Regions from separate parts of the Bradyrhizobium erythrophlei genome, predicted to be linked through region 2. Evidence: predicted binding sites of a transcription regulator. Region 2 holds the regulator's gene; the other holds the start of a gene.
What was found. Region 2 encodes LexA, which represses DNA repair genes until DNA is damaged. Its sites were predicted from a motif close to TGTTCNNNNTGTGTTCNG; they were not measured.
Positions count from the first base shown of each region.

Region 1: BUA38_RS15960 (DNA recombination protein RmuC) is a predicted target of LexA. The motif match lies at 4,398-4,415, and genes of this name have one in related genera.

Region 1 covers NZ_LT670849.1:3,413,585-3,421,481, forward strand. Annotated here, with positions in the region: gene BUA38_RS15935 (DNA polymerase III subunit gamma/tau) at 1-145, shown strand, start outside; gene BUA38_RS15940 (YbaB/EbfC family nucleoid-associated protein) at 166-486, shown strand; gene recR (recombination mediator RecR) at 670-1,275, shown strand; gene BUA38_RS15950 (hypothetical protein) at 1,299-1,745, shown strand; gene BUA38_RS15955 (AmpG family muropeptide MFS transporter) at 1,742-3,112, opposite strand; gene BUA38_RS15960 (DNA recombination protein RmuC) at 3,161-4,366, opposite strand; gene def (peptide deformylase) at 4,538-5,065, shown strand; gene fmt (methionyl-tRNA formyltransferase) at 5,071-6,003, shown strand; gene truA (tRNA pseudouridine(38-40) synthase TruA) at 6,003-6,740, shown strand; gene BUA38_RS15980 (GIY-YIG nuclease family protein) at 6,819-7,121, shown strand; gene dapE (succinyl-diaminopimelate desuccinylase) at 7,178-7,897, opposite strand, start outside.
Region 2 covers NZ_LT670849.1:6,623,702-6,631,598, reverse strand. Annotated here, with positions in the region: gene BUA38_RS31870 (S41 family peptidase) at 1-610, opposite strand, end outside; gene BUA38_RS31865 (cupin domain-containing protein) at 907-1,494, opposite strand; gene BUA38_RS31860 (hypothetical protein) at 1,746-2,072, shown strand; gene BUA38_RS31855 (alpha-hydroxy acid oxidase) at 2,156-3,286, shown strand; gene BUA38_RS31850 (HAD-IA family hydrolase) at 3,325-3,954, shown strand; gene glp (gephyrin-like molybdotransferase Glp) at 3,993-5,204, shown strand; gene lexA (transcriptional repressor LexA) at 5,393-6,097, shown strand; gene BUA38_RS31835 (hypothetical protein) at 6,334-6,753, shown strand; gene BUA38_RS31830 (hypothetical protein) at 6,890-7,231, shown strand; partial or broken gene BUA38_RS31825 (ComEC/Rec2 family competence protein) at 7,256-7,897, opposite strand, start outside.

The DNA.
Region 1 (7,897 bases), 3.2 Mb from region 2:
TCCAAGGGTAAGGGAAGTGCTGGCGCGATTCCCCGGTGCGAAAGTCGTCGAGGTGCGCCACCTTGCCGCCGAGCCGCCGGAATCCCATGCTGATAGTGATGATGGCGATGACCCCGCCGATAGCGTCGACGGCGACGACGCGTAAGGATTTCAAAAGGAACGTCGATGGCTGACTTTCTCGGCATGATGAAGCAGGCGGCGCAACTGCAATCGAAGATGCAGGCGATGCAGGAGGAACTCGGCCAGGTCGAGGTCGAAGGCATTTCCGGCGGCGGTCTGGTCAGCGTGCGGATGACTGCGAAGATGGAGGTCAAGGCCGTCAAGATCGATCCGTCCCTGATCAAGGCGGAGGAGCGCGAAATCCTCGAGGATCTGCTCGTGACCGCGCATGGCGACGCGCGGCGCAAGGCGGAAATTGCCATGCAGGAAAAGATGCAGGCGCTGACCGGCGGTCTCGGTTTGCCGCCCGGCCTCGGTCTTGGTTAGGGAAGTATCGGCTGGTGGAGTGGGTTTGACATTCGCGTTCAAACCCAGCCGCGAATTCGTAAAGCGAATGTCAAACCCAAACTCCACTAGATATTCTATGTTTTCTAGTGGTCCTTTGATTCTAACATTCGCAAAGGTACCCGCCGCAACAGGTAGCGAATGTTAGAATCGGACCACTAGCCTATGGCCTCTGCGGTTGCCGGCCCCGAAATCGAACGCTTGATCCAGCTATTGGCGCGGTTGCCCGGACTGGGACCGCGCTCGGCGCGGCGCGCGGCACTGCATCTGATCAAGAAGCGCGAGGCGCTGATGACGCCGCTGTCCTCAGCGCTTCAGGTGGCAATTGGTAAAATTCAGGTCTGCAAGACCTGCGGCAACATCGACACGCAAAACCCCTGCACGGTGTGTACCGATCCCAGGCGCGACCAGTCGATCATCGTCGTGGTCGCCGACGTTGCCGATCTCTGGGCGCTGGAGCGGGCGAACGCCTCCAATGGTCTCTATCACGTGCTTGGCGCGACGCTGTCGCCGCTCGATGGCGTCGGCCCGCAGGATCTCACGATCGACGCACTGGTCAAACGTGCGCACGAGCCGCAGGTGGGTGAAATCATCCTGGCGCTGAATGCGACCGTCGACGGCCAGACCACCGCGCACTACATCACCGACCTCTTGCAGGAAGCCAATGTCAGGGTCACGCGATTGGCCCATGGCGTGCCGGTCGGCGGCGAACTCGATTATCTCGACGAGGGAACGTTATCCGCGGCGATGCGGCAGCGAACCCTGTTTTAGCCAAAACCACGGAAATTGGTGAAATGACGAAACGAGGATTCGGCAAACGACTGGCTTTGGGTGCAGCGATGGCAGCGGCATTGACGTTGCCGGGCTTGCACGCACAACAGCAGGATCAGCCCGTCACCGAAGGCAGCAACAAGGCCGGCACCTTGATCAAGGCCGGCGACATCCTGTCGGGCGAGCTCAATGCGCTTCGCAGCCGGGGTGGCAAGAAGGGCAAGCCAGCGGCGACCTATCAACTCACCAGCCAGCCGCATCGTTTGCCGCCGCCCGGCGGCCTATGCGGGCTTGAGACCGGCCCCGAGACGTTTCAGATCGTCACCAGCGGCGACGCCGATATCGCCAAGCTGAAAGGATTCGTCGGCAAGGAAATCTCGCTCCGGGTGGACGAAGTTGCCTGTGCCGAAGCTGCCGGACAGATGAGCGAGGCGATCGTCACCAAGTGGAGCGTGGTGAGCAAGCACTAGACCTTGATCGGGCCAAGCGCCTCGAAATGTCCGCGCCGCTGCAAGTATGTGAGCAGCAACAGGCTCGGGACCGCGACCACGACGCAGATCGCAAAGAACAGCGGCCATCCGGTCGCTTTCGCCACATAGCCCGCGCCGGATGAGAGATAGGTGCGCCCGACGGCGGCAAGTGCTGTGAGCAGCGCATATTGGGTCGCGGTGTGCAGCGGATTCCGGCACAGCGCTGAGAGGTAGGCGACAAAGATCACGGTGCCGATGGCACTGGTGAAGTTTTCAGCCGTGATCGCCAGCACCAGAGCCCACTGGTTGACGCCGACGATCGCGAGCCACGAGAAAGAAAGGTTGGCGACCGCCTGGAGCACACCGCCGATCCACAGGCTTGCGGCCAGCGAATAGCGCCGCGCCACGAACCCGCCGGCAAAGCCGCCGATCAACGTCGCGGCAAGCCCGACGCCTTTGACAATGGCGGCGTAATCGTTGCGGGAAAAGCCGAGATCGATCACGAACGGCGCGGTCATCGAACCGGAAAACGCGTCGGTGAACTTGAACAGCACCACGAACGCCAGCGCCGCAAGCGCATCCTGGCGCAGAAGGAATTCGGAGAACGCGCCGGTCGCGGCATGGAGGACGCGCGTGAACGCGGTCTGGGTGCTGGTCGCGGCGTCCGCGCGAACGGATGGTTCCGGCTCGGTGGCCGCGAGTGCGGTCACGGTCCCGATCAGGACCAGTGCGGCCATGGTCACATAGCCCCACATCCAGGCCGAGGTACGCGTGATGCCTGCGCCTTCATAGGCGCTGACAAGAAACAGCGCGCCGGCGGTCGAGACCAGCATGCCGATGCGGTAGGCTGCAACATAGGCGGCCATGCCGGCGGCCTGCTCGCTTTCGGGCAGGCTTTCGACGCGAAAGGCATCGACGACGATGTCTTGCGTCGACGACATCGCCGCCACCAGCAGCGCGGCGAATGCGACGAAGGCGGCCGATCGCGCGGGGTCGGTCAGCGCCAGCAGCAGGATCGAGCCGATCAGCAGAAGTTGGGACACCAACAGCCAGCCGCGGCGGCGTCCGAATGCATGGGTGAAGAACGGCACGTGCAGGGCGTCGACCAGCGGCGCCCAGAGGAATTTCAAGGTATAGGGCGTGCCGACCAGCGCAAACAGCCCGATGGTGCCGAGATCGACGCCGGCCTCGCGCATCCAGATCAGAAGCGTCGATCCCGACAGCGCCAGCGGCAGGCCGGACGAAAAGCCGAGAAACAGCACAATCAGTACGCGGGGCTGCAGGTAGACGGCGAGGCCATCGCGCCAGGAGGAGGGCGTGTCGGCGGATGATGAGGGCGCCTGTGATGCGGTGTCCGGGGCTGTCATGCCGCGGTGTTAGCAGATTCTGGCTGGCGGTGTGCGGCGAGGTGAAGGCTACTCCCCCGCCTGCAACTTGCGGGGCAACGGAAACAGTTCGGGCGTGCCCGGCTTGACGAGACGCGGCGGCTCGGGGGGCGCATCCTTGCTGAAGTCGAGTTCCTCGATCCGGCCGGCGCGCTTTTCGATCTTGTCGGCCGAAATCAGGACTTGCCGGACGTCCTCGTTGACGTCGGAGAAGTGTTTTTGCAGCTTCAGCACGCGTTCGCGCAGGCGTCCGAGGTCGTCGCCGAGGTTCAGCACTTCGGTGCGGATCTGGTCCGCGGCATCGCGCATCCGAGCGTCTTTCAGGATCTGCTGCATCACCTGGATCGCGAGCATCAGGAGCGAGGGCGAGACCAGTACCACGCGGGCGCGGTAGGCCTTCTGGATCACGTCGTCGAAATGATCGTGGATTTCGGCGTAGACCGATTCCGACGGCACGAACATCAGCGCCGTGTCCTGGGTCTCGCCGGCGATCAGGTACTTTTCGGCGATGTCGCCGACATGTTTCATGATGTCGCCGCGCAGCCGTTGCGCGGCGATCTTCTTTTCCTCGTCGCTGCGGGCATCGTGCAGGGCGGTGATCGCTTCCAGCGGGAATTTGGCGTCGATGCAAAGCGGCCGCTGGTCAGGCAGGAACACCACACAATCCGGCCGCTTTCCGGTCGAAAGCGTGTGCTGGAATTCGTAAGCGCCTTTCGGCATGCCATCCTGGACGATCGCTTCCATCCGCGCCTGACCGAAGGCGCCGCGCGACTGTTTGTTGGCGAGCACATCGCGCAGCGTCGTCACCTGCGACGTCAGGTCGGTGAGATTCTTGTGCGCATTGTCGATGATGCCGAGCCGTTCGTGCAGCACGCGGAGCGAATCCATGGTGTGGCGCGTGGTCTGTTCCATGGATTGGCCGACACGGTGCGTTACCGAATCGAGCCGCTCGGAGACGGCGCGGGCCATTTCGGCCTGCCGTCCGGCCAGAGCCTGCCCCATGGCGTCGACGCGGCCGGTGGCTTCGCTTTGGGCGCGCAGCATTTCGCTCAGGCGCTCCTCAAGTTCGTCGGCGCGGATCGCCTGCGCCATCGCCAGCGCGGCCCCGCGGCGGCCGGATCGCGCAACCACGATGGCGATGACAAGGAGCAGGATGAGCGCGAGCACGCCAAAACCGATCAGCGCTTCGCCGGTGCGGATCGGCATGGCGCCGACCATGAAAAGAATCTCGTTCATGCCGCTCTTAGTATCCGATTCGGCCTTGAACACGAACGAAGAGGGAACATTTATGGTAAATATCGGGTAAATTTTCTTGGTTAATGCTTCCCTAACAATCATGGTTAAGAGGGGGTAAACGGCTCTCCCGCCGCATTGACCGCCTGACTTGATCCCCGTAAATCGCGCGCCATGGCTTTACGACCGATCATCATCCTTCCCGACAAACAGTTGCGGCTGGTCTCCAAGCCGGTGACGAAAGTCACCGACCAGATCCGAAAACTGGCCGACGACATGTTCGAGACCATGTACGACGCGCCGGGCATCGGGCTCGCCGCGATCCAGGTCGCGCAGCCGTTGCGGCTGATCACAATGGACCTTGCCAAGAAAGACGAAGAGGGCGAAGTCAATCCGCAGCCGCGCGTCTTCATCAATCCCGAGATTATTTCGTCCTCGGAAGAGACCTCGATCTACGAGGAAGGATGTCTCTCGATCCCCGAATATTACGAGGAGGTCGAGCGGCCGGCGAAGGTGCGTGTGCGCTTCACCGATCTCGATGGCAAGGTACACGAGGAAGATGCGGAAGGGCTTTACGCCACCTGCATCCAGCACGAGATCGACCATCTCAACGGCGTGTTGTTCGTCGACTATCTGTCGAAGCTCAAGCGCGACCGCGTGCTGAAGAAGTTCACCAAGGCTGCCAAGCGCGCAGAGGACTAGGGCCGATGCCCCTCCGCCTGATCTTCATGGGTACGCCGGACTTCGCGGTGCCGACGTTGCTGGAGCTTGTGGCGCAGGGCCACGAGATCGCGGCCGTCTATACCCGCGCGGCGAAACCCGCCGGCCGCGGCATGAAGTTGCAACAAAGTCCGGTCGAACAGGAGGCGCATCGGCTCGGCATTCCCGTGCTGACGCCGTCGACGCTGAAAACGCTGGACGCGCTCGACGAATTTCGCACGCATGACGCAGACGCGGCTGTCGTCGTCGCCTATGGCATGATCCTGCCGCAGGCAATTTTGGACGCGCCAAAACTCGGCTGCTTCAACCTTCACGCGTCGCTGCTGCCGCGCTGGCGCGGGGCCGCTCCGATCAACCGCGCTATCATGGCTGATGATGCGGAGAGCGGTGTGATGGTGATGAAGATGGACGTCGGGCTCGACACCGGCGATGTGGCGATGGCAGAACGCTTAGCCGTCACGGATATGATGACCGCATCTGACCTGCACGATGCGCTGGCGCCGCTCGGCGGCGACCTGATGGCACGGGCGATGGGCGCGCTCGAACGAGGTACGCTGCAGTTGACGCCGCAAGCGAGCGAAGGCGTCACTTATGCCGCCAAAATCGATAAAGCTGAAGCGCATATCGACTGGAACAAGCCGGCTCGCGCGGTGCTGCGCCATATTCACGGATTGTCGCCATTTCCGGGCGCGTGGTGCGAGATGCCGCTTGAAGGCGCAAACCAACGCGTCAAGATTCTGCGCTGTGAAGTCGCTTCCGGCTCCGGCCAACCGGGCGCGGTGCTGGACGATCGCCTCACGGTCGCTTGCGCGCAAGGTGCCTTGCGTATCGTCGAGTTGCAGCGCGCCGGCAAGCAGCCGATGAAAACGGAAGAATTTTTACGCGGCACCCAGCTCAAGCCGCCGGCGTGGCTCACCTGATGCCCCGCTACAAACTCATCCTCGAATACGACGGCGCCCCCTATAGCGGCTGGCAAATCCAGGAGAACGGGCCTTCGGTGCAGGGCGCGCTGGAGACCGCGGTGAAAGCGATTTGCGGCGAAGACGTGCGCGTGCATGGCGCCGGCCGCACCGATGCCGGCGTGCATGCGCTAGGGCAGGTCGCGCATTGCGACATCGCCAAGCATTTCGTGCCCGGACGATTTCGCGACGGGCTCAACGCGCATTTGCGGCCGCACCCGATCGGCGTGCTGTCGGCGGACATTGTGGCCGATGATTTCGAGGCGCGTTTCTCCGCCAAGAAGCGCCACTACCGCTACCGGATCAGGAACACCCGCGCCAATCTCGCGCTCGATATCGGCCGCGTCTGGCGGCTGCCGCGGCCGCTCGACAGCGATGCGATGCATGCGGCCGCGCAACGGCTGGTCGGCAAGCACGATTTCACGACGTTTCGCGACACCGAATGTCAGGCGAAATCGCCGGTGCGGACACTGGACCAGCTCGATGTCGTCAGAAACGGCGATGCGGTCGATATCCTGACCTCGGCGCGCTCGTTCCTGCACAGCCAGGTGCGCTCGATGGTGGGTTCGCTGGTCTGGGTCGGCGAGGGGCGCTGGAACGCCGATGACCTTGCTTCAGCGCTTCAAGCGCAGAACCGCACCGCTTGCGGTCCGGTCGCGCCGCCCGACGGGCTTTATCTGGTGCGGGTGGATTACTAACCTGACGTCATACCCCGCGAAGGCGGGGTATCCAGTAAGCCGAGTTGTCGAAGTTGGGCTGGGACGGCTCCGATTAAAATGAGATCACGAAATCTCTACGTCTATATTCTTGCCAGCAAGATTGGTGGAACGCTTTATGTCGGAGTGACGAACGATCTCGTGCGACGCGTGGCCGAGCATCGTCTCAAGGCCGTAGAAGGTTTCACTGAAAAATACGACGTTGGCAGGTTGGTGTACTTCGAGCAGTTTGATGATCCAGAAAATGCGATCAAGCGCGAGAAGCGGCTTAAGAAATGGAACCGTGCGTGGAAGATACGCCTCATCGAAGAAAATAATCCCAATTGGGATGACCTATATCGCGGGATAGCCGGCGGCGATTAAATGGAAAAGCCTCAGAGTACTGGATCGTCCGCCTTCGCGGACGATGACAGTGAGGGCTAGGCGAAATACCGATCCAGGATTCCGCGATAGATCTTCGTCAGCTTCTCCAGGTCAGAGACCGGCGTGCGCTCGTCGATCTGGTGCATGGTCTGGCCGACGAGACCAAATTCGATCACCGGACAATAGTTGGAGATGAAGCGGGCGTCCGAGGTGCCGCCGCTCGTGCTCAGTTCCGGCTTGCGGCCGGTGACGTCCTCGATCGCCGCGACCGCAAGATCGACAAACGCGCCGGGCTTGGTCACGAACACGTTCGCGTTCGACGGCTCCCAGACGATATGCGCCTTGATCCGGTTGCCGGTCGCCTTTGCAAGGCGCGCCTCGACCAGTTCGCGCAAGGAGCCTTGCGTGTGCCGGTCGTTGAAGCGGATGTTGAACTTGGCGCGCGCCTGTCCGGGAATGACGTTGGTGGCGGGATTACCAACATCGACCGACGTGAATTCGAGGTTCGACGGCTGAAATTGCGCGCTGCCATGATCGAGCGGCTCCTCGCTCAACGCCACGATCAGCCGCGAAATATCCGGCACCGGATTCGAGGCGCGGTGTGGGTAGGCGACATGGCCCTGAACGCCTTCGACATAAAGCGTGCCGGATTGCGATCCGCGGCGGCCGATCTTGATGCAGTCGCCGAGCGTCTCGACGTTGGAAGGCTCGCCCAGCACACAATGATCGAACTTTTCCCCGCGCGCCTCCGCCCATTGCAGCAGCTTGATCGTGCC
Region 2 (7,897 bases):
CGATGTCACCGCCATTGGTCCGATAGCTGACGGGCTTCACATGGATGATTTCACGGGTCAGCGTCACGTAGATCGGATTGTCGTTGCCCTTGCGCAGGATGGTCAGCTTGGTCTTGGTGTCGACCGGCCCTTTCATCTTGTTGACGGCCTGCTCCAGCGTCAGCCCCTGGACATTGTCCTCGTCGATCTGGGAAATGAAGTCGCCGGACAGGATTCCCGCCTTCGACGCCGGCGTCTCGTCCATCGGCGTGACGACCTTGACGAGGCCATCTTCCATGGTCACCTCGATGCCGAGCCCGCCGAACTCGCCGCGTGTGGTCTCCTGCATTTCGTGCCAGGCGTCGTCGTTCATGTAGCGGGAATGCGGATCGAGCGAGGTGATCATGCCGTTGATCGCGCCCTCGATCATCTGGGCATCATCCGGCTTCTCGACGTAGTCGGCTCTGACGCGCTCGAACACATCGCCAAACAGGTTGAGCTGCGAATAGATATCGCCCTCCACCTTGGCTTTGGCCACCGCAACCAGATGGCTGCCCTGTGGCCCGCTGAACGCAAGGGTAAGGCAGATGCCTGTAACCGTACCGAGGAGAAACAGGGAGTTCTTTCGCATGGCGAGCCTTAATGGTTGGTTCGGCCGGTCGTCCTTGGACCGGCCCGCGACGTTCGTTGGTTAGCCGGTCAAACCGGTCGTTCGCGACACTCTTCCGCTAGCATTAAGGCCGCTTTGAGAGCGCCGCGTCGCCCGGCCTCCTGCCGCCTCATCGGTATTTCCGTGTCAGCAGGCCCCTTAGGACACAACGGACTATAGGCGCTTCGCAGACGCCTGAGAAACCGGAAATCGGCTACATTTCCAATTTGTAATTGCCGCAAGGATAGGCGGAATCGTCGGGAAAACGACTCTCCTGCTCACGGCTGTTTGGAGTCCATCAGCACGAACAGGATCCGGCAAGTCTCAGTTCCGTGATTGACCCATGCGTGATTGGTGGCCTGCTGGACGATCGTGTCGCCAGGTTTCAGATGAACCGTGGCATCGTCGAGCATCATGTCGATCTCGCCTGACAACACCACCGCGTAATCGACGCTGCGCGTCCGGTGCATCAACGGATGTGTGACCGGCCGGCCTTTGGCCGGCGCCACCGGGCCAACCGCTTTCATGAGAAGGCCGGGTTCCATCCTGGCTTCGGTGGCGGCGTCGAGCGGCGGAAACTCTACCACGCGGAATTTCGTGCCGTTGTCGAGCGGAGATACGCCGACTGGAATCGATGCGGTGTCATCCTTGAACGAGAATCCGATTGGATAGGAATTGGTGACCCACAGATTGGTCGATTGCAGGCCGTAAGGCCCCGCCTGCAACGGCATCCGGTTGTCGAACATCACGACCGACTTGTTGTCGGCATCGAGGCCTACGACAACGCGGCGAATGTCGGAAGCCTGGGCTGTCGAGCAGCCCAATAGCGCTGCGGCGAAAAGCCAGCGGATTTTGCGAAACATCATGGACCTTCCTCCCGGTAATACCGGCTGATCTTCGTCAGCACAGGCGCGAGGATGGCAGTGCCGGCGCAAGGCGGTCAACCGCGCATCGCCAAGGCGACTGGCATGCGCTCAGGGGCCGCCACAAGGCTTAACTGCCTCCGCGCAATAGGTTATGGATAGCGATGGTGCAGGACGGCTGGGCCTTGAATGGCACGCTTGCCTGCGCTTTCAACCGGAAATAATCCGGGGCAACGCTCGGGGAGGATCATCACATGTTCAAGTCAATTTCTGCGGCTGCCGCAACGCTTGCGATTTCGGCCACCTGCTTCATCCTGCTGCCGGTCGGACAGCGTGTCGAAGCGCAATCGGCCGGAATGTTCGTCAACGCGGTCGATCTCGATATCGTGCCTGCCGAACGCGAGAATTTCCTGGCCGCGATCAAGGAGAACGGCGCCGCGGCGGCCAAGGAGCCGGGCTGCAAGCCGCATCCCTTCTCAGCCTCCACTTTTGCGAATGTTAGAATCAAAGGACCACTGGCAAATAAAAAGTTCGCTAGTGGAGTTTTGGATTTGACATTCGCTTTTCCGACTCGCGGCTAGGCGCCTAGCGAATGTCAAATCCACTCCACTAGCGGCCGGGCTTCTTCGAAACGAACGTCGTCGGAAATACAAGGAGAAGAAACATGAACGAAGTGACCCGTATCCCGACAAGCACCGAACTTGGCGCCAGCGCCGAGCCGTTCCAGAATCTTCATGAGTTCGTGAACAAGGCGCGCGCCAATCTCAACCAGAACGCCTGGGACTACATCATCGGCGCGTCCGAAACCGAAACCACGATACGCCGCAACCGCTCGGCGCTCGACGAGCTCGCGTTCAGGCCACGGGTGTTGCGCAATGTTGCTCGTATCGACGCCACGACCGAAGTGTTCGGCCGCAAATTGCGCCTTCCCGTCATGATGGCGCCGGTCGGCGCGCTGGAAATCTTCGATCCTGAAGGGGCAGCCGCCAGTGTTTCCCGCGGTGTCGGACGGTTTGGCGCGGCCCATATGTTGAGCTCGGTCTCCGAACCGGGCCTTGAAAAGGTCGCCCAGGCAGCGCCGGACGCCTTGCGCATCTACCAGCTCTACGTCCGCGGCGACGACGCCTTCGTCGAAGATCGCGTCAGCCGCGCGATTGCAAGCGGCTATACGGCTTTCTGCCTCACCGTCGACACCGCCCATTACAGCCGCCGCGAACGCGATATCGCCAAGCGCTATGTACGCGAAAGCCGCCTGCGCGCCACCGGCGGCGACTTCCAGAAGGGCCTCGACTGGCGCACCGTCAAGCTCATCAAGGACAAGTACAAGATTCCGCTGATCATCAAGGGCATCGCCACCGCCGAGGACGCGGCGATCGCGGTCGATCATGGCGTCGAATGGATTTACGTCTCCAACCATGGCGGCCGCCAGCTCGATCACGGCCGCGGCTCCATGCATGTGTTGCCGGAGATCGCGAGCGCCGTCAAAGGCCGCGCGAAAATCATGGTCGACGGTTCGTTCTGCCGCGGCACCGACATCGTCAAGGCAATGATCCTGGGCGCGGACCTCGTCGGCATCGGCCGGTTGCAATGCTGGGCGCTGGCGGCTGCCGGTGAAAGCGGCATCGTGCGGATGCTCGAGCTGTTGGAAGACGAGGTGCTCCGCACGCTTGGCCTGTTGGGCGTCACCAAATATGCCGAGCTCGATAAATCCTATCTGCACCCAGCGATGCCGACCAACCTGCCGGGCGTCTTCTCCGCCTTCCCGCTTCTCGACATCGAGCCTTATCGGTATTGACGAGTTAGCGGCGCCGATCTGATGGCAGGCAACCAGCCGTGAACCAGCCACCACTTTCGCCCGGCGACGCCGACGCCTTGCTGTTCGATCTCGGGCGGGTGGTGCTCGATATCGATTTCGACCGCACCCTTCACCATTGGGCCCGCCAGGCTGGATGCGAACCTGTCCTGCTTGGACAGCGCTTCCTGCGCGGGGAATTGTACCACCAGCACGAGAAGGGCGAGATCAGCGACGAGGCCTTCTTTGCCGGCTTAAGATCCTCTCTCGGTGTGGAACTCTCCGACGCGCAATTTGTCGACGGCTGGAACGCGATCTTTGTCGGCGAAATACCCGGGATCAAAACCCTGCTCGCCCGCGCCGCGAAACACCTGCCGCTCTATGCGTTCTCGAATACGAACGCGGTGCATGGCGCCTATTTTTCCGTTCAATATGCGGAAGTGCTCGGCCATTTCCATCAGATTTTTCTATCATCCACCATCGGGCTTCGAAAGCCGGACGCGGAAGCCTATGATCACGTCGTGCAGGCCATCGGCGTGCCGGCGGAACGCATTGTGTTCTTCGACGATCTCGACGAAAACATCAGGGGTGCCTGCGAGCGCGGCCTCAAGGCGGTTCGGGTCACCTCGTCCGGCGACGTCGCTCGCGCGCTTCAAGCGCTCGGAATCTAGGAAGGCGGTTTGAACGTGTTCATTCGCGGAGTCCTGTCGTGGCACTGATGCCGGTCGCCGATGCCCTGGCCGCGGTTCTTTCGGGCGCCGAAGCACTGCCCGAGGAAATGACTGCGCTGGATTTGGCTTTCAAGCGCATTCTGGCGCGCGATCTGGCCGCACTGCGTACCCAGCCGCCGCAGGCGATGTCGGCCATGGACGGCTATGCGGTCCGCGCGACAGATGCCAGGCAAGCCGGCACACCCCTCAAGGTCATCGGCGAGATCGCCGCCGGACGGCCTTTCGATCGCGTCGTAGGCGCGGGCGAGGCGGTACGCATCTTTACCGGCGGCGTGATCCCCGAAGGCGCCGATGCCGTCATCATTCAGGAAGATACCGTGGTCGAGGGCGACGGGATCAAAATCACCGAAGCCGCGATCGCCGGCCGCCACATTCGCCGCGCCGGCGTCGACTTTCGTGAAGGCGACGTGTTGCTCAAGGCGGGCCAGGAGCTTTCCGACCGCGACCTCTCGCTCGCAGCCTCCATGAACTACCCTCTGCTGCCCGTTCATCGCCGGCCAAAGGTGGCGCTGCTGGCGACCGGCGACGAGTTGGTGATGCCGGGTCAAACCCCCGGGCCCGGCCAGATCGTCTATTCCAACGGTTATGCGCTGCGGGCGCTCGCCCGGGCCGAAGGCGCCGACGTGCTCGACCTCGGCATTGCCGCGGATACGCTCGAGGCCACCCGGAGCGGAATTCGCCGCGCGCGCGATAGCGGCGCCGACGTCCTGATCACGACCGGAGGGGCTTCGGTCGGCGACCACGACCTGGTCAAGAAGTCGCTCGACGCCGAAAACGTGGCGATGGCCTTCTGGCGGATCGCCATGCGGCCCGGCAAGCCGCTAATGCACGGTCGCCTCGGGGACATGCGCGTGATCGGCCTGCCCGGCAACCCCGTATCGTCTTACGTATGCGCGTTCCTGTTTCTCGTGCCGTTGATTCGCAAACTCTGCGGCCAAACAGTGATCCATCACACCACCGAATCTGCGCTGTTGGGGCATGGCGTGTCGGCCAACGATCAGCGCGAGGACTATTTGCGCGCCCGTCTTACGACACGCGAGGACGGCGCGTTGATCGCAACCCCGGTCAATCAGCAGGACAGTTCGCTGCTTGGGAATCTCGCTGCGGCACAGGCACTTCTGATACGTCCGCCGTTTGCGCCGGCGGCTGACGCAGGCAGAGTTTGCGAGATCCTCAGGCTCCCCGCCTGAGCGGGTTCGAGCGCTCGGCGCGCTCGCCCTCATTGACGAAAAATTAAGTGGTTGCGGAACACATATGGAACAGATAGTGTTCGTTCATGATTTGTTTCTGAAGTTTGGCGATGATCTTCGGGCTCCCTCAAGCCTTGAACGCCAGACGTCTCGGAAACTGAACGACAGCAACCTGGGGACTGGTCGAGATGCTGACACGCAAACAATACGAACTTCTGCGGTTCATTAGTGAACGGCTGAAGGAGTCGGGCGTGCCGCCCTCTTTTGACGAAATGAAGGACGCCCTCGACCTGCGCTCCAAATCCGGCATTCACCGTCTGATCACCGCGCTCGAAGAGCGGGGCTTCATTCGCCGCCTCCCCAATCGCGCCCGCGCGATCGAAGTCATCAAGTTACCGGAACTGGCCAGCGCCGGCGGCGGTAGCCGGCGGGGTTTCACCCCGAGCGTCATCGAAGGCACGCTTGGCAAGGTTCGCGGCCCCAGCGCCGGTGCGGAGGACGATGGCAACCGTCCGGTCGCCGTGCCCGTCATGGGCCGCATCGCGGCCGGCACCCCGATCGAGGCGTTGCAGACCCGCAGCCACACCATCAGCGTGCCGCCGGATATGCTCGGCGCGGGCGAACATTATGCCCTCGAAGTGCGCGGCGACTCGATGGTGGAAGCGGGAATCCTGGATGGCGACATGGCGCTGATCCAGCGCAACGAAACCGCCGACACCGGCGACATTGTCGTCGCCCTGATCGACGACGAGGAAGCCACGTTGAAGCGCTTCCGCCGTCGCGGTGCATCGATTGCACTCGAGCCGGCGAATGCGGCCTACGAAGTCCGCATCCTGCCGCCGAACCGGGTCAAGATTCAGGGCAAGCTCATCGGCCTTTACCGGAAATACTGAGCTCCGGACCCACCTTCCGCAAACACACCGGTGTCTGGCGATTTCCGCGGAACCAAAAGGTTCCTCAAAGCGTATTGTATTGGCAAAACAAATTTGTGATGCGACGCCGACCGGCAAGCCGCAGAATTGCCGCCAAGCGGCAACACAATCGCACCCTAATGTTCATCAAGATGGAGGCTGGCGCCTCTTTTCGATGGAAGAGACGCGGCCGGCTATCTCAAGCGAGGAGCCATCCGATGTGTGACTATAGTCTGCACGCCGTCGCCACGCGCCCTGCCAAAGCGGGCGAGACGCTGATCACCACGACCTTCCGCGGCACGTCCACCAAGGGCTTTGCGTCGGAAGCCGAACCCGAAGTCGCGGTCTGCCTGTTGCCGGGCACGGAACTCGCCTTTGCCGACAACGTCAGATACGACAGCCGCTGGTTCTGGACACGGCGCTCGGCCTTCCGGGTCGGCAAGCTCGGCGAGATCGATCGCCATCTTACCGATCGTCATCACGACACGATCGAATTTCCTGACGGCAGCCATGTGCTGGTGACGCTGCTCCGCGAGGGGCAACGCGCGACCGTGTTGCAGCTGCCTGCCATCAAGCAGGCCGTCCCTCGCCCCGTTCTCGCCGGCACTCCGCAGCCGCGGCCGGTGATCACGGGCTGAAAGCCAACGGGCAGTAGCCAGTTTGTTTAGTGCGTCATGAGTTCCTCGAACGATAAGCGCGTCAGGGAATTGAATCAGCTCAAGCTGGCCCTGACGACCTTCGCCTTGCACCTCGATGCGTTTGAGGAACGAACGCATGGATTGCTGCGTTCAATCGGCCGACCGGGAGACGATGGTCAGCCGGGCCGCGGATCTCGCAAAGGAGGCGCTTTTGCCGGTCAATAAGGTCACATGGCAGCAGGTCGGGCACGTCACCGAGCCTGGCCGATACATGTTCCGCTTCGGATGGCTGACGGTGGCGCCTGACGATCTCGCGATCTGGGAGCAGTTTCCGAACGCGCGCTTCACCCTTGTTCAGACGTCTTCGCCGCCCTTGGCGGCGGAGTCGGGTGAACCAATCGAGACCGACGAATTCCACCTTGGTGCGTTCGAACTGCACGGCAACGACGATTTCCACGACCAGCACGCAGCCGCCTGATCGGCCGCCGGCGCCGACGGAGCATCAGTCCTCGCTCTGAAGCTCCGCCTCCGGCGGTGTAGCGTCGGCCGGGCGCGCCGGGGCGCCTCCAACGGCAAGCTCCCTGTCGGTCTCGGCATCACCGGTGGCTGGCGCCCAAGGTCTGTCTGCACCCCTCGGCTTGACCGCATCGATGACAAGTCCGCGCCTGGTCCAGCGCAGCGCCATTGCGCCTTGCGCGCGCAATCGCTTCAGTTCAAGCACGGTCGCCTGGCATCTCGGCGGCGCGGGGCTCGCCGTCACGATCAAGGCGGTCCTGGCGCAGTCGTCCGCCAGCCCGTCGGGTTTTAAGGACAGCGCGACAAAGCGCCCGTCGGCCATCGGCACGACGCAGCCTTCGCCGTCACAGGACACGCCATCGCCAAGTGAAACATCGGTCGCATCCCGGCTGTCGGCGTCAGCCGCCAGCCATTCCTTGACCAGGAACGCATCTTTCGCCGTCTTCATCAGGTGCAGCCGCCCGTCACGGCCGCGGACGGCGACGTTATGACCGTCAGCCGAAATCAGCACGTCCGGTTTTGGCGTAGCCATCACGGCGATCACCGACAGCACAAGCAAGCCGGCCCCAAGCCAGCGCAATGGCGTCCGCAACAGTCCAAGCAGCACAATTCCCAGGCTGGAGGCGAT